DNA from 3 places in the Lysobacter sp. Soil_N_51 genome. Region 3 is predicted to be linked to each of the others. Evidence: predicted binding sites of a transcription regulator. Region 3 holds the regulator's gene; each other region holds the start of a gene.
What was found. The regulator sigma-54, encoded in region 3, starts transcription at its own class of promoters, with help from an activator protein. The targets are predictions, from matches to a motif close to TGGCACGNGCNTTGC.
Positions count from the first base shown of each region.

Region 1: the regulator sigma-54 is predicted to act here: its motif matches at 1,811-1,825, upstream of pgaA (poly-beta-1,6 N-acetyl-D-glucosamine export porin PgaA).
Region 2: the regulator sigma-54 is predicted to act here: its motif matches at 2,835-2,849, upstream of glnA (type I glutamate--ammonia ligase).

Region 1 covers NZ_JBDGLR010000001.1:106,419-112,138, forward strand. Annotated here, with positions in the region: gene AC3A4T_RS00500 (GH92 family glycosyl hydrolase) at 1-1,605, opposite strand, end outside; gene pgaA (poly-beta-1,6 N-acetyl-D-glucosamine export porin PgaA) at 1,917-4,007, shown strand; gene pgaB (poly-beta-1,6-N-acetyl-D-glucosamine N-deacetylase PgaB) at 4,064-5,720, shown strand, end outside.
Region 2 covers NZ_JBDGLR010000008.1:152,617-158,336, reverse strand. Annotated here, with positions in the region: gene AC3A4T_RS16720 (TorF family putative porin) at 1-786, opposite strand, end outside; gene glnA (type I glutamate--ammonia ligase) at 1,345-2,754, opposite strand; gene AC3A4T_RS16710 (undecaprenyl-diphosphate phosphatase) at 3,040-3,846, shown strand; gene AC3A4T_RS16705 (DUF2750 domain-containing protein) at 3,884-4,405, shown strand; gene AC3A4T_RS16700 (DUF4377 domain-containing protein) at 4,552-5,427, shown strand; gene AC3A4T_RS16695 (RDD family protein) at 5,484-5,720, opposite strand, start outside.
Region 3 covers NZ_JBDGLR010000006.1:361,146-366,865, forward strand. Annotated here, with positions in the region: gene rapZ (RNase adapter RapZ) at 1-313, opposite strand, end outside; gene hprK (HPr(Ser) kinase/phosphatase) at 409-1,359, opposite strand; gene AC3A4T_RS13435 (PTS sugar transporter subunit IIA) at 1,632-2,096, opposite strand; gene hpf (ribosome hibernation-promoting factor, HPF/YfiA family) at 2,149-2,475, opposite strand; gene AC3A4T_RS13445 (RNA polymerase factor sigma-54) at 2,896-4,332, opposite strand; gene lptB (LPS export ABC transporter ATP-binding protein) at 4,424-5,143, opposite strand; gene lptA (lipopolysaccharide transport periplasmic protein LptA) at 5,143-5,670, opposite strand; gene lptC (LPS export ABC transporter periplasmic protein LptC) at 5,651-5,720, opposite strand, start outside.

The DNA of each region.
Region 1 (5,720 bases), on a different contig from region 3:
GTACAGATTCGAATACAAGGTCGCGCGTTCGTGTTCCGGCGCGCCGTCGATGCGGACGATGCCCAGCTTCGCGTCCCAGGCGGCGCGCGCGCGTTCGCGCACCGTGTCGAAACTGTCGTCCGCGGCGATTTCCAGTTCCAGATTGCGCTGCGCCTGCTCGACCGAGATCAGCGAGGTCGCGATGCGCAGGCTGACCTGACGTTCGCGCACCCGCGCCAGATCGAAATCGAACCAGGCCGAGACGCGCTCGCGGCCGGCGCTTGGCGCCTCGCGCTTGCCCTCGCGCGCGGGCTGATCGAAACGCGCGTACAGATACAGCCGGCTCGCGCCGGTCGACAGCTTGCTCTTGCTTTCGGTCCAGCCGCTCAGGCCGCGGCCGTCCGCATGCGCAACGATGTCGCCGTGCTCGTCGCGCTGATCGAACAGCAATCGCGCCTGCGCGTCGGGATAGGTGAAACGCAGGATCGCGGCGTGGTCGGTCGGGGTCAGTTCGGCGATCAGGCCATTGTCGAACCGCACCTTGTAGTAATCCGGGCGCGCGGTTTCCTGATCGTGGCCGAAACTCAGCGCGCGCTTGCCGCGATCGAGTTCGACCGCGCCGCCGCCGAGCGCCGGCAGGATGTGGAAACTCTGGCGGTCGCCCATCCACGGGCTGGGCTCGTGCGACAGCGCGAAGGCTTCGATGCGCGGCCGGTTGTCGTCGCCGTTGCGCTCTTGGTACTGGTAAATCCAGTGGGAACCGGCGTTGGTGGTCGGTGTCCAGAAGTTGAAACCGTGCGGCAGCGCGACCGCGGGAAAGGTATTGCCACGCGAATAACGGCTGTTGGAATTGCTGCCGCGACGCGTGTCGACGTAGTCGCTGGGATGCTGCGCGGCCTGCGCGTCCGACACCGGCGCGGTGTTCACCGGACCGATGCGCAGATCGTCGAGATAACCGCGATAGGCCAGGCCGCGATCGCCGTCGTGCACGACCAGGATCTGGCGGATGCGCCGCCCGGCCGCGACTTCGCCGATGCGGCTGGCGACCGCGTTCCATTGATCCGGATACAGCAGCCGCGCCTGGCCCTGGCCGCGCGCGCTCAAGGCGAAGCCATGGCGATCCAGCGGCGCGCGCTGCGACAGGCGGCTGCCGTCGTCGAACAGCAGGTCGATCGCTACATAGGTCGAGGCGTTGCGCAGATTGTCGAGCGGCGACACCGCGGGCTGTCCGGGCACGACCGGCTGATTGGCGGCCGACAGCGGGAACACCTTGTAGGACAGTTCGCTGTCCTTGCCGACCGCGATGTCGACATTGAACACCTGCGCCTGCTGTTCGCCGCCGCTGATGCCTTCATAACGCAGCGAACGCAGCCCGCTGAAACCGACCTCCGGCTTGGCGGTCAAGGCCGCGGCCGCGGGCGGGCCGCCGTCGGCGCTCAAGCGCGGGCTGTCGGCCGGGCCGAGCGCGAGCGGCGGATCGGCCGCTTCGAACGAGGTCCAGAAGGTCCGCGCGGGCTTGGCGAGCGCGCCCTGAGCCATGCACACGCCGATCAAACCGACCAGAGCCGAGATCCAGGCGCCGTTGCCCGCGCTGCCGCCCCGGCGATTGCTGCTGATTGCCGACATGCCCGCTCCCGTTCACGCGGGCCTGTCGCCCGTGATTCGCCGCAACACTGAAAACGTTGCCAGCGCCCCTTATACCCCGATTTGAATCGATCTAAATCGGGCTTGTCAAACCGCGACGCAGCATCCGATGACCGCTTCACTCTGCAAAAAAACCAATTCAGACAAGCACTTGTGACACGCGATCCGCGCCGTATTCACAGAGCTTTGGCACAGCTTTTGCGTCAATACTTCGCAATGTGATGCAAATCACATTTCATTCGGAACTGCTTCACCCTCTGAAATCTCCCCCGCCATACGGATCTCGGTTGCCCATGCCGATACAGCATCGTCTTGCCCTCTCCATCGCCTTGGCGACCGCAGCCGCAACTTGTCCTGCTACGTCAGCTTTTGCCGTTACGCGTCAACAAACCGCCTCCGACCCCCTGCCCGAAATCGAGCGCCTGCGCTCCGACCGGCAGTGGCTGGCCGCGCTTGCGCGCATCGAACGTGCACAAGTACAGCGTCCGGACGACGAGCAACTGTACCGGCTGCAGGTGCTCACCCTGGCCGACCTGGGCGGCGCCGAGCGCGCCTGGGCCCTCGCCGAGGCGCGGCCGGCATTGTTCAGCGATGCCGAACGCCAGCGCCTGAGCTCGGACCGCCTGGCGCGCCGGGTGCTGTGGGGCACCCTGTTTCCGGAGAACGAAGCGCAGCGCCTGACCGAGATGCGCGACGCCCGCGGCATCCTCGAACAACACCGCGCCAACCAGACCCCGGCGCAACAGCAGGCCGAACTGCGCACGCGGTTCGACGAACTGGTGATGCTCAACCATCTCGAGCGCCACGCCGAGGTCGTGCAGCGCTACCGCGCGCTGCAGGCCGAGAACGTGCAACTGCCGATGTACGCATTGGCCAAGGTCGGCGCATCGCTGCTCGCCGACAAGCATCCGCAGGAAGCCGCGAGCGTGCTCGAGCACGTTGTGCGCGAGTGGCCCGAGGACAACGACTCGCAGCTGCAACTGGCCTACGCCTATTCCGAAAGCGAGCGCTTCGACGACGCCTACGCGCAACTCGACAAGATCAAGGCCGCCGAGCCGGCGTTCGTGCGGGTCAAGGGCGCCAAGGAAAGCCACGAGAACTGGCGCCACTACGACGCCGACAGCCACCAGACCATGATCCGCCTGTACGGCGAAGACACGGTCGGCGCGCAGCGGCGCCTGGAGGAAATGGCCGCGATCGGACCGAACAACGCCGGCCTGCAGAGCGATCTGGGCGTGACCTATCAAAAGCGCGGCTGGATCGATCGCGCGCTGGAACGTTTCCAGATGGCCAACACCCTGGAGCCGACCAACGTCGGCGCGCGCATCGGCCAGATCGGTGCGTATCTGGAACACGAACGGGTCGATCTCGCCCGTCCGATCCACGACGAATTGCTGGCCAATCGCGCGCGCGACGTGCAGGTCAAGCAGATGGCCGAATCCTGGGATCGGCGCCTGGGCTGGCAATGGTTGATCGGCACCGCCGGCGGCCGCAGCGAGGCGCGCGGCGGCGGCGCGACCGCGTCGCCGCTGGGCTCGCGCGATGCCGAACACCGCTTCGAAATCATGAGCCCGCTGATCCACGACCGTTGGCGACTGACCGCGCATGCGCGTGACGCCTGGGCCGATTACCCCAACGGCGATCTCGGCACCGATCGCGTCCACGACCGTCGCAGCGGCGTCGGCGGCCTGTACGCCTACGATCGCCTGACCGTCGGTTTCGGCGTCGATCGCGCCAACGATCGCTGGCTCGACAGCAGCGACCGCACCGGCTATTACCTCGATGCCGGCTGGCGTTTCAACGATCTGTGGCGCGGTACCGCGTCGTGGTATCGCGGCACGCCCGAAGCTTCGTTGCAGGCGCGCCGCGCCGGCATCAACGCCGATGCCTTCAGCCTGGGCCTGCGCTACACGCCGAGCGAACGCACTTCGCTGAGCGCGAGCGCGCAGCAACTGCGCTACAGCGACGACAACACCCGCACCGCGTTCGGCCTGAGCGGCGCGCAGCGTCTGTACACCCAGCCGCATCTGTTGATCGACGGCCTAGCCGATCTGGCGACCAGCCGCGCCAGCCGCCGCGACGCCGAGGTGCCCTACTTCAATCCCAGTCGCGACGCGTCCTTGAATCTGGGCCTGCGCATCGATCACTTGGCTTGGCGCCGCTACGAGCGCCACTTCCGCCAGCGCCTGACCGTGCAGGCCGGCCCGTACTGGCAGCAAGGCTACGGCAGTTACTGGGTGCCGCAGCTGCGTTACGAACACGAATGGCGTTTCGCCACCGGCCGCACGCTCGACTACGGCATCAACTGGTCGCGCCCCGTCTACGACGGCGTGCGCGAAGACCGGCTGGGCTTCGATATGACTTTCCGTTGGGGTGAGCAATGAGCGGTTTGATGGGCGGCGCGATGCGGCGCTGGATGATTTTCGTGTTGATGCTGGCGATGGCGAGCGTGGGTTCGGCCTGGGCCGCGGATGCCAACACCGCCGCGCAAGCGCCGGACATGACCCGGGTCGACGTAGGCAACGGCGAACTGCTGGTGCTGAGCTACCACGACATCCGCGACGACGTCGCGCGCAAGGGCGACCCCGACGCCTACGCGGTCAGCACCCAGAACTTCGCCGCGCACCTGGACTGGCTGTCCGGCCACGGCTATCGCCCGGTGCCGCTCAGCGACGTCATCGCCGCCTCGCGCGGCGGCAAGCCGTTGCCGCCCAAGGCCGTGCTGCTGACCTTCGACGACGGCCTGCGCAGCATCTACACCCAAGTGTTCCCGCTGCTGCGCGCCTATCGCTATCCGGCGCTGATGGCGGTGGTGACCGGCTGGGTCGATCTGCCGCGCGAGCAGCAGGTCGACTACGGCCCGCGCATGTTCACCCACGACGACTTCGTCACCTGGGACCAGTTGCGCGAAATGCAGGCCTCGGGCCTGATCGAGATCGCCTCGCACAGCGACAACCTGCACCGCGGCGTGACCTCCAACCCGCAGGGCAACACCATGCCCGCGGCGATCACCCGCGAATGGAACACGCAATCGCAGCGTTACGAAACCGAAGCGCAGTACCTGGCGCGGGTGCGCAAGGACCTCACCGACAGCGCCACCAAGATCAAGCGCGAGCTCGGCGTCGCGCCGCAATCGGTGGTGTGGCCGTACGCGGCCTACAACAGCCAGACCAACGCGATCGCCGACCAGCTCGGCATGACCGTGACCTTCGACCTTGAAGGCCGCCACCAGAAGATCGGCGCCGACCTGCACGGGCTGGCGCGTCTGCTGATGTTCGACAACCCGACCGTCAACGATCTGGCCTATGAACTGCGCCACGACGAAGAACTCGACGGCGTGCGCGCGCTGCAGATCGACCTGGACTACGTCTACGACGCCGACCCGGCCCAGCAGGCGCGCAATCTCGACAAGCTGATCGAGCGGGTCAAGCAGATCGGCCCGAGCCACATCTTCCTGCAGGCCTTCGCCGATCCCGACGGCAACGGCTCGGCCGACGCGCTGTACTTCCCGAACCGGCACATGCCGATGCGCGCCGACCTGTACAACCGCGTCGCCTGGCAGCTCAAGACCCGCGCCCACGTCAAGGTGTTCGCATGGTTGCCGGTGCTCGGCTACGAATTGCCCGACGCGGCCCTGCGCGAGCGTCTGGCGATCAAGGCCAGCAACCCGAAGGAAACCTTCCGCCTCAATCCGTTCGCGCCCGACACCCGCCGCATCGTCGCCGACATCTACGAAGACCTCGCGATCAGCGGCTACACCGAAGGCCTGCTGTTCCACGACGACGCCTTGCTGCGCGACGACGAACTGCGCGGCCAGGCGCCGGCCGATCCGGCCGCGCGCACCGCCGCGCTGATCGACTTCACCCAAGAACTCGCGCGCGCCGCCGGCAAATGGCGGCCGAAGCTGATCACCGTGCGCAACCTGTTCGCCGCGCCCGTGCTCGATCCCAAGAGCGAGGCCTGGTTCGCCCAGGACCTGGCCGCGTTCAACCGCGCCTACGACTACACCGCGGTGATGGCGATGCCGTGGATGGAGAACAGCCGCGACCCGCAGGCGTGGATGGATCATCTGGTCGCGCAGGTCAAAAAGTCGCCGC
Region 2 (5,720 bases), on a different contig from region 3:
CAGCGCTTCTTCGGCGTCGGTGCTGCTGTAGGCGGCCGCGATCGAGAACCCGCTCTCGAAGGTCTTGGTCACGCCGAGCTTCCAGTCGGTGTATTCGAAATCCTCGTTGTGCTCGATCCACTGCTTGCCGCCGTGCAGGTTGAGCGTCCAGGTCGGCTGGAAGGTCCAGTTGAGGTTGGCGTCGAGGTAGCCGCTGCCGTCGGAGTCGGCGTAACCGAACAAGTCGGTGACCGCGTACGAATACTTCAAGCCGATCGACACCGTGTCACTGGGCGCGAGCGTGCCGCCCAGGTAGATCTCGGTGGTGTTCGGGCTGTTGAAGCCGCCGGGGTAGTCGCCGGGGTAGTAGTAGGTCAGCACGCCGAGGTCGTACGAGAAGATTTCGCCGGCCTTGCCGCGATAGCCCAGATAGGCGTCGAGTTCCAGACTGTTGGAGATGTCGTCGCCGATCACCACCGTGTCCGACAACCAGCTCACGTTGCTGCCCCAGGCGCCGACGTAGAAACCGCTGTCGTGCGCGTATTCGATGCCGCCCTGCAAGGCGGGTTCCTGATTGGTCTGCGAGACCCCGCGGAAGAGGTAGTCCGAAGTCAGGCTGATCGAACCGGTGGTGCCGGCTTGCGCGTTGCCGGCCGCGATCGCGGACAGCGCGAGCGCGGCGACGAGCGCGCCCTTGAGACCGATGACGGTCAGGCCAGCGGAGTTCGCGCCAACGGATTCGGCATTGACGCCCGTGGTCGCCTTGGCGACGGCATAAGCGTATTCAGTCTTGAGATGAGACGACATGACGCAGGCTCCTCATAAGCGGTGGCCCCTCCCCGGTCATTGCTGCGGTGTTGCGCTGCGATTCGTGCGTGGTCCGGAACCGGAGCTGGACGCGCGGTCGGACTCTGCGGTCCGCGCCTGCGTCTTGGGTTTTTCCTCCTGCGTGATCGACGTTGCGGTGTTCGAGCGTGTCGGAACGGCTTGGGCTCTATTTGGCTTGGGTCGCGTTCCTGGTTCGCGCGGTGTGTGGTGCTTGTTTCGACTGTGTTTTGACTTGTTGCCTGCGTCGCTGAAGCGCTTTGCGTTTTGTGTCGTGGGTTTTTCAGGCAAACACGATCCCGCGACGGCGGCCGAAGCGCGTCGTCGTGCGGATGGGCGCGTGGCGTCGCCCGTGGTTGGAGTTTTTCGTCCCTGGAAGCGACACGGCCCGGAGCGTTAGCCCCGGGCCGTGTGCTGTTTCATCGCATGTCGCGCATCGCCGTCTCGCGCCGCCGCGTGATGTCCCGCCGCGCCGCATCGAAGCGGCGCGGGCGATCGGGCATGCGGGCGGGTGGCGGAAAGGCGAAGCGGTTCATGGCGTCAGATCGCGTAGTACAGCTGATATTCGAGCGGATGAGTCGCCGCGCGGAACTTGGTCACCTCCTGCATCTTCAGCGCGATGTAGCCGTCGATGAAGTCGTCGGTGAACACGCCGCCGGCCTTGAGGAACTCGCGGTCCTTGTCGAGCGCTTCCAGCGCCTGGTCGAGCGAATGGCAGACGGTCGGAATGCCCTTCTCTTCTTCCGGCGGCAGGTCGTACAGGTCCTTGTCGCTCGGCGCGCCCGGATCGATCTGGTTCTTGATGCCGTCCAGGCCGGCCATCATCAGCGCGGCGAAGGTCAGGTAACCCGACTGGATCGGATCGGGGAAGCGCATTTCGATGCGGCGCGCCTTCGGGTTGGCCACGTACGGAATGCGGCAGCTCGCCGAACGGTTGCGCGCCGAGTAGGCCAGCATCACCGGCGCTTCGAAGCCCGGGACCAGACGCTTGTAGCTGTTGGTGCCCGCGTTGGTGAACGCGTTGATCGCGCGCGCGTGCTTGAACACGCCGCCGATGTACCACAGCGCCATCTGCGACAGGCCGCCGTAACCGTCGCCGGAGAACAGGTTGACCCCGCCCTTGGCCAGCGACTGGTGCACGTGCATGCCGCTGCCGTTGTCGCCGACGATCGGCTTGGGCATGAAGGTCGCGGTCTTGCCGTTGCGGTGGGCGACGTTCTTGATGATGTACTTCATCGTCAACAGCTCGTCGGCCTTGGCGACCAGCGAGTTGAACTTGGTGCCGATCTCGCACTGGCCGGCGTTGGCGACTTCGTGGTGGTGCACTTCGACTTCGATGCCGACCTGCTCCAGCGTCTTGCACATCTCGGCGCGGATGTCGTGCAGCGAGTCGAGCGGGGCGACCGGGAAATAGCCGCCCTTCACGCCCGGACGGTAGCCGCTGTTGCCGCCTTCGTATTCCTTGCCCGAGTTCCACGCGGCTTCTTCCGAATCGACATGGAAGAAGGTGTGGCCCATGTCATTGGCGTAGCGCACCGAGTCGAAGATGAAGAATTCGGGCTCCGGACCGAAGAAGGCCTGGTCGGCGACACCGCTGGACTTGAGGTAGGCCTCGGCGCGCTTGGCGACGCCGCGCGGATCGCGCGTGTAGGCCTGCATGGTGGCCGGGTCGAGGATGTCGCAGGTCAGCACGATCGTCGGATCGGCGGTGAACGGGTCCAGGTACGCGGTCGACGGGTCGGGCAGCAGGATCATGTCCGACTCGTTGATGCCCTTCCAGCCGCTGATCGAGGAGCCGTCGAACATCTTGCCGTCTTCGAACAGCGCCGGCTCGACGATCGACTTGGGGAAGGTCACGTGGTGCTGGACGCCACGCATGTCGGTGAAACGCAGATCGATGAATTCGACCTTGTGGTCCTTGACGAGCTTTTCGACGTGTTCGAGAGACATGGATGGGATCCGAGATTGGGGATTTGGGATTGGAGATTCGTGCGACGCGAGGGCTTTGAAGCCGCCTGCCGTTACAGGATGCAAACGGCGTGCCAAGTTTCCATATGCTCCAAGCACATGATTTATATAGAACTAAATCTTGACGCGGCGCAGCAATGAGCCAAATTGGTGCGCCATGAACTCGATTAGCACCAATTTGGATCAATGGCGTTTCAGCTATCCTGCCCGCCGACTCGCCCCTCGCATTGGCGAATCCCGACTCCCGAATCTCGAATCCCGGCCCCCATGACCGACCTGCTAGCCGCCCTGCTCCTGGGCATCATCGAAGGCATCACCGAATTCCTGCCGATCTCCAGCACCGGCCACCTGCTGATCGCCCAGCACTGGCTCGGCGCCCGCTCGGACCTGTTCAACATCTCGATCCAGGCCGGCGCGATCCTCGCGGTGGTGGTGATCTACTGGAAGCGCCTGTGGGGGCTGGCGACCGGTTTCACCCAGCGCGACAACCTCGACTACCTGCTCAAGCTCTGCCTGGCCTTCGGCCTCACCGCGGTGCTCGGCATCGCGGTCAAGAAGGCCGGCTTCACCTTGCCCGACCACGTCACCCCGATCGCCTGGGCGCTGGTGCTGGGCGGTGTGTGGATGGTCGCGGCCGAGCATTTCGCCGCCAAGCGCGCCGCCGCGTTGGGCGAGCGCAGCGAGATCACCTGGACCGTGGCGGCGCTGGTCGGCATCGCCCAGGTCGTGGCCGGGGTGTTTCCGGGCACCTCGCGTTCGGCCGCGACGATCTTCATCGCCCTGCTCGCCGGCACCACCAGCCGCGCGGCGGCGACCGAATTCGCGTTCCTGGTCGGCATCCCGACCATGTTCGCGGCCAGCGGCTACGAGCTGATGCACGTGCTCGGCACGCCGGCCGCGGCCAGCGAGGACTGGAGCGCGTTGGCGGTGGCCTTCGTCGCCTCGGCGGTGACCGCCTTCATCGCGGTGAAGTGGCTGTTGCGGTATATCCAGAGCCATCGTTTCACCGCCTTCGCGGTGTACCGCGTCGCGTTCGGCGCGGCGCTGTTGCTGCTGATGCCGTCGGGCAGCTGAGCGCGACGCCTTTCATCTCCGTATCGGAACCGTATCGATGAACGAACAAGACCGTCTCGCCGAACAGCAGTTGCTCGACTACGTGCAGTTGTCCGGCGCCGAGCGCTATGCCGCGTTCCTGGAATCGGTCGCGCGCACCGGCAAGTTCTGGGTCGCGGTGTCGGGCGAGTTCGTGCTGACCTTGTTCGACGAAGACGGCCAGGAATTGTTGCCGACGTGGCCGTCGGCGGCGACCGCGCGCGCCTGCCTGGTGCGCGCGCCGCAGTTGCAGGCCTACGCGCCGGCCGAGCGCGAATTGAGCGCGTGGCGCGATCGCGCCGCCGCGTCGATGAGCGAGGCCGGCGTGGTGGTGGGCGTGTTTCCGAACGAGCGCATGCACAGCGCGGCGGTCGATGTCGCGCAGTTGCTCGCGCATCTGGACGATGTACTCGCCGACGAGGGCGAGTTCGACGGCGAAGACGACGACGCAGCGGCCGAGCCGGGCCCCGATGCGGGCCTGGATCTGGAACGCGCGCAGCGCGAGCTGGCGCAGAAATTCGCCAAACCGCGCGAGCCGTGACCCGCGTCGAGGCAAAGACGCGCGCCGCATCGCAGTTCAATTTCGTGCTGGCTCGCGGCTGAATGCGCCCGACCCATCAATGACCCCATCGCGCGTTCCGGTACGTTGATCCAGTCTTCGCAACGCAGCACGGATCATCCTCGCTCATGACTACTTCGCGCCTTTCCCCTCGTCGTCCGGCCGCCCTGTGGGCCGCCGCCGTTCTCTCGACCGCGCTGCTCGCCGCCTGCGCCGCGCCGTCGCACAACCGCGATGCCAACACCAAGGACAGCGCCATGCCCAGCAATCCGGCCGCGCCCGCCGCCCCCGCTTCCAACGGCTCGATCGACCTGGGCGGCTACCGCTGGACCGTGGAGACCGCGACCGACAAGGCCGGCAAGCCGATCGCCGTGCTGCAGCGCGAAGGCAAGTACGCGCTGACCCTGAGCTTCGTCAAGGATCGCCTGGGCGTGTCGGGCGGCTGCAATCACGTCGGCGCGCAGTACGCGGTCAAGGGCGCGCAGCTGGAGGTGAAAGAATTCCAGACCACGCTGATGGCCTGCCAGGACCCGCGCCTGATGCAGATGGACGCGGCGATCTCGCAACAGCTGCAAGGCCGCAACACGTTCGCGATCGAAGGCGACGCGCCGCGGCCGCGTCTGCGCCTGACCACCGCCTCCGGCGGCACCTTGAACCTCAGCGGCGAAGCGACCGCGGAAACCCGCTACGGCGGCGCCGGCGCGACCGTGTTCCTGGAAGTCGATGCGCAGCGTCGCGCCTGCCCGCATCCGTTGATGCGCGATCACCAATGCCTGTGGGTGCGCGAGCGCAGCTACGACGCCAACGGCGTGGCGCTCAAGCCCAGCGACGAATGGCATTTCCTGTACCAGGACATCGAGGGCTACAAGCACGAGGCCGGCATACGCAACGTCGTGCGGGTGAAGAAGTTCCAGATCAAGAATCCGCCGGCCGACGCGTCGTCGGTGGCGTATGTGCTGGATATGGTGGTCGAGAGCGAGATGGTGCCGCCGCCGAGCCACTGAGCCCGCGCGCGAAGGCGCATCACCGCGCCTTATCGCGCAAGTCGTCGCTCAAGTCCTCAGCGACGACGCACCACGTAGGTATTCGGCCAGGCGTCGTGGAAACCACGGCGCTTGGCGGTCAGCAGCACCGCCAGGGCATCGAACGGAATGAACCGGCCCACGGTGCGCTTGATCGCCTTGCGCCAACCCGGCGGGTTGCCGTGTTCGTCGACCACCTGGGTTCCGGTCAGCACTTTGCCGACGGTCACGCCCCACAGGCCTTCCTGCGGGATGTAGTAGATCGACGCGCTCAC
Region 3 (5,720 bases):
TGTCGGCGTAGCGCTTGAGCAGCACCGCGTCGCTGGATTCGAAATACACCAGCTTCGGATCGGCGCCGAGCGCGCCGACCGCCGACAGCCATTCCGGAATATTGGCCAGATCGCTGTGGCGGTTGCGCACGTCGATGCCGACCGCGAGCTTGGTCGGCATGCCGTCCTCGGCCTTGATCACGTTCTGCACGAACTGCGGCAGCAGCTCGGCCGGCAGATTGTCGACGCAGTAGAAGCCCAGGTCTTCGAAGGTGTTGAGCGCCACCGACTTGCCCGAGCCGGACATGCCGCTGACGATCACCAGGGTGAACATACTGGGTTCGAGCAGGCCGGATTCGAGCGGGCCGGATTCGAGCCGCGCGGGTTCGGTCGGCGCGTGCGGGCCGGCGCCATGGGATGAGGTCGTGCTCACGATTCGCCGCGCTCCAGGAAGTTGCTGTGCCGGGCGATGAAGGCCGCGGCCGGGTCGAGCCCTTTCATGCGCAAGCTGTGCAGGCGCGTGGCCGCTTCGGTCAGCACCGCCAGGTTGCGGCCGGGCATGACCGGCAGGGTGATCATCGGCACGTCCAGGTCCAGCACCCGACGCAGGCCGGTGTCGCCGGTCAGACGCTCGATGCCGGCCGGCTTGGGCTCGCTCATCGGCTTGGTCAGATGCACGATCAGGCGCAGGTATTTGTTGTTCTTCACCGCGGTGTCGCCGAACATCTGGCGGATATTGAGCACGCCCAGGCCGCGCACTTCCAGCAGGTCCTGCAGCATGTCCGGGCAGGTGCCGTCGAGCACGTCGGGGGCGATCTGGGTGAACTCGGGCGCATCGTCGGCGACCAACCGATGCCCGCGCGTCACCAATTCCAGCGCCAACTCGCTTTTGCCCGAGCCCGATTCGCCGGTGATCAACACGCCGATCGAATAGATCTCCATGAACACGCCGTGCAGGGTGATCTGCGGCGCCAGCGCGCGGGCCAGATGGTATTGCAGGTGATTGAGCAACTCGTGCCCGCGCCGCGGCGACACCCACAGCGGGGTGTCGGTTTCCTCGGCGGCGATGCGCAGGTCCTCGGGGCAGGGCTGGTCCTTGCTGATGACCAGCGCCAGCGGCCGGAACTGGATGATCTTCTCGATCGTTTCCCAGCGCAGCCGCGAATCCAGCCCGTCCAGCCAGGTCAGTTCCTCGGTGCCGAGGATCTGGACCTTGTTCGGGTAGATCGCATTGAGATAGCCGGCCAGCGACGGCCGTCGAGCGACCGTATTGACCGCCTCGACCAGCCGCCCGTCACCGCGTTGGCCGGCCAGCCAGCGCAGCGCCAGGCGGTCGCGCTGCTGTTCGAACAGTTCGCCTGCACGGATGCTTTTGCTCATGGGGCAAGTTTACGAGCAAAGGGCGGTGGTGTCGCACCGGGGGCGTTCTCAGTATGCGTTGCCCATGGCCGCTTTGGATAAGGGGGCGAGCGCCCGGCGTGGGTTCGAAGTCGAGTCGATGCCACAGCGCGGGGGATTCGCTTTTGTCTTGCGCGAGTTGCTGAGCAAAAAGCAAAAGCAAAAAAGCAAACCCCCGCTGGCTCCCCTTTTACAACGGGGGATCGGCAGGTGGGAACTAGATGGTCGAAAAGGGGCGCCGAGTTGCCTGAAACTCAAGCCGCGCTACGACGACAATAATCCAGCAACCGATAACTCAACTCGGCCACGTTCGGCGCGCCGCGCAATCGCTCGCGAAACGCTTCGTCGGCGAAGCGTTCGGCCAGTTCGGCCAGCAATTGCAGATGCTGTTGCACGTGATGCTCGGGCACGGCCATCGCCAGCACCAGATCCACCGGCTGGCCGTCGGCCGCGCCGAAATCCACCGGTTGCGCGAGCCGCAAAAAGGCCGCACGGCTGTGTTCGAACAGCGGCGTGCGGCCGTGTGGGATGGCCACGCCATGGCCGATCGCGGTACTGGCCAGTGCTTCGCGTTCCTGCAGGCCCTTGCTGAGCGCGGCGGTCATTTGCGGATGGCCTTCGCAAAGCAGCTGCGCGGCGGTATCAAGCACTGCGTTGCGATCGCCGGGTCGTTCCAGGATGACAACGCGCTGTGCGCTCAACAAATCGTAAAGCGGCATGGCGGCGTGCTTGAGTGGCTGGCGGAAAGCGGGCGCGGAAGGACGGGAAGGGTCAGCCGAATTCGCCGCTGCGGGCGAGGCTTTCGCCGCGATGATGATCGACCTGCTTGCTCTTGTGCTTCATCAATGCGCGGTCGAGTTTGTCGGCGAGCAGATCGATGGCGGCGTACATGTCGATGGTGGCGGCGTCGCAGTGCAGGGTGCGTCCGGCGATCAGGACGGTGGCTTCGGCTCGATGGTCGGGCTTGTCGAGGCTGAGCTGGATTCGCACGTCGAAGGGTTGGTCGTAGTGGCGTTGCAGACGGGCCAGCTTGGTTTCAACGTAATCACGCAGCGGAGCGGTGACTTCAATCTGCTGGCCGTGGGTTTCGATACGCATCGGGGACCTCCTTCACGTCGCGGGTGAATGCAGAAACGTGTTCCGACCGGTCTTGCCGGACCGAAATGGAACCGGGTGACGCCCTGGCCGTTGAACCACCGACCAGGGAGTCCAGCATCGCACGCTGAGCCTGCGGCGCAAGAGGCCGGCGTAACCCTTTGGTCTTATCCCGGGCGGAAATGCTTGATCGGCCAAGCGTTTTCAAGGGATGTAAAAGTTTTGAAATGGCTCAACTCGGCAAGGTCGGGCGTTTGCGCGGGGCCGGTGAGATCGGGTGAGCGAGCGCTGCAACCCTTGGCGGATAAAGATTGCGCAGTTTTTCGAGGCGCGCGCGGCCGCGGCCCGACGCCTGGCCGGGGCAGTGACTGTTCCAGATGAGCCGATGTTACGGCCGTGCGAAAACGGCCGCGCGCCCCGGCCTCAGGCCATGCGCACGCGATCCTGTGAGGACGGAATGCTCATCGCTTCGCGGTACTTGGCGACGGTGCGGCGCGCGACCGGCACGCCGGTGGCCTTCAAGGTTTCGGCCAGGCGCGCGTCCGACAGCGGCTTGCGCGGGTTCTCCGCTTCGATCAGGCGCCGGATCATCGCCTGGATCGCGGTGCTGGACGCTTCGCCGCCGGAACCGGTGTCGATGCCCGAGGCGAAGAACGCGCGCAGCGGCATGGTGCCGCGCGGCGTGCGCGCGTACTTGCGCGCGATCGCGCGCGAGACCGTGGATTCGTGCAGGCCGACTTCGGTGGCGACTTCGCGCAAGGTCAGCGGCCGCAGCGCGCTATCGCCGAATTCAAGGAACGCGGCTTGTTGCTTGAGCAGGCAGCGCGCCACTTTCAGCAAGGTATCGCCGCGCGCTTCCAGACTTTTGAGCAACCAGCGCGCTTCCTGCAGATGACCGCGCAGGTAACTCGCATCCGACGCGCTGGCGTGGCGGATCATGCCTTCGTAGCCGCGATGGATCGAGATGCGCGGACGCATCGATTCCGACAACGCGACCCGCCACAGGCCTTGCTGACGCCAGATCACCACGTCGGGCGTGACGTAGGTGTCGGTGGAAATCGCGCCCATCTGCGCGCCCGGACGCGGGTCGAGCGAGCGCAGCAACTGCACCGCGGTGTCGACCTGGGCGGTGTCGAGCTTGAGTTCGCTGGCCAATCCGGCCACGCCGACGCGCGGCAGGCGTTCGAGCGGGCCGCTGGCGATCTGCGCGGCCAGCGCCTTGCCCGGGGTGTTGTCGGGCAAGGTGCCCAGTTGCAGGTTGAGGCACTCGCCGAGCGAACGCGCGGCCACGCCGACCGGGTCGAAACGCTGCACCTGATGCAGCACGGTGACCACTTCGTCTTCGCCGACGCTCAGTTCCGGCGCGAGCGATGCGGCGATCGCATCGAGCGGTTCGCGCAGATAACCGTCGTCGTCGATCGCTTCGATCAGGGCCACGCCGATGCTGCGGTCGCGCTGCGACAGCGGGCTCAGATGCAATTGCCACAGCAGGTGATCGAGCAGGGTCTCGGCATCGGCGACCTGTTCGGCTGCGGGCGAGTCTTCGTCGTGATCGGAGGGGCCGACCCGTTCGTACCACGTCTCGCCGTCGTCCATGGTCCACTCGGGCTCGGCGACCGGCGCTTCGGTAGTGCTGCCGGCCTCGCTGCCGCCGCCTTCCTCGCCGCTGGGCACGACCACGCGCGGCTCGTCCTCGGCCGCGGACGGTTCGGTCCAGTCGAGCAGCGGATTGCTTTCCACGGCGGTCGCGAGCTCGGCCTCAAGTTCCACCGCCGACAACTGCAGCAGGCGAATCGCCTGACGCAATTGCGGCGTCATCACCAGCTGTTGTCCGAGTGAGGCTTGGAGGCGGGGCTTCATCATCGATTGCAGACGCGACCTGAATAGGCGACCAGAGACGGCGGCCGAGTCGCGCGTCGCGGGCGTCGTTACGCGCCCGGCAACCGACAGGTTACAAGCGGAACGTTTCGCCCAGATAGACGCGACGGACATCGGGATTGGCCAGCAGCGCGTCCGGAGCCCCCTGCGCGAGCACGCCGCCGTCGTTGAGGATATACGCACGATCGCAAATGCCCAAGGTTTCGCGCACGTTGTGGTCGGTGATGAGGACACCGATCCCGCGATTCTTGAGGTGGCGCACGATTCGCTGGATCTCGCCGACCGAAATGGGATCGACACCGGCGAAGGGTTCGTCCAGCAGCATCAGGCGCGGGCGTGCAGCCAAAGCGCGCGCGATTTCCACACGACGGCGTTCGCCGCCGGACAGGCTGGCACCGAGCTGGTCGGCGACGTGGGTCACCTGCAGTTCGTCCATCAGACTGCCCAGTTCGCGTTCGATGCCGGCGCGGTCGAGGTCGTCGCGCAGTTCCAGCACTAGGCGCAGGTTGTCGGCGACGCTGAGCTTGCGGAAGACGGAGGGTTCCTGCGGCAGATAACCCACGCCGTACTTGGCGCGCGCGTACATCGGCTCGGCGGTGATGTCCTTGCCGTCGAGCACGATCGAGCCGGCATCGGCCGGCACCAGGCCGACGATCATGTAGAAGCACGTCGTCTTGCCGGCGCCGTTGGGGCCGAGCAGGCCGACCACTTCACCGGCTTCGAGGGTCAGGCCGAAGTCGCGCACGACTTCGCGCTGGCGGTACGCCTTGCGCAGGCCTTGAGCGACCAGCATCAACCGCCTCCCTTGGCCGGCGCGGCGGTCTTGCTCTTGGGTTGCAGGCGCATGTTGACGCGACCGCCGGTGCCGCCGCTCTCGATCTGGCCGGTCTTGGAGTTGTAGACAATGCGTTCGCTCTTGATCGTGTCGCCGGCTTTGTCGACGAAGGCGTTGCCGGTCAGGATGATGATTTCCTTCGGCATGTCGTAGTCGACCTTGTTGGCGCGACCGGCGAACGGCGAACCGTCGTCGAGCTGTTGCTTGATGGTGACCTGCGAGCCGGTCATGGTCACGTAGGTGACCTCGCCGTTGCTGCGCTTGAGGTCGGCCTTGGCGGCGTTGATGACCAGGGTGCCCTGGACGATCTTGACGTTGCCGGTCATCACGCACGGCGCGGTGTCGTTGCTGACCGAGCAGTTGCTGCTGTCGGCGTCGATGTCGGTGGGCTGATTGCGATCCGAGGAGCGCGCGAGCACGGCCGCCGGCGCCAGTGCAACGGCGACCAGGCACAGCGCGAGCAAATTAGCGAGCTTTCGCTTCATAGCGGACCTTGACGTTGGGAATGATGACGTTCTTGGTTTCGAGATCGGCC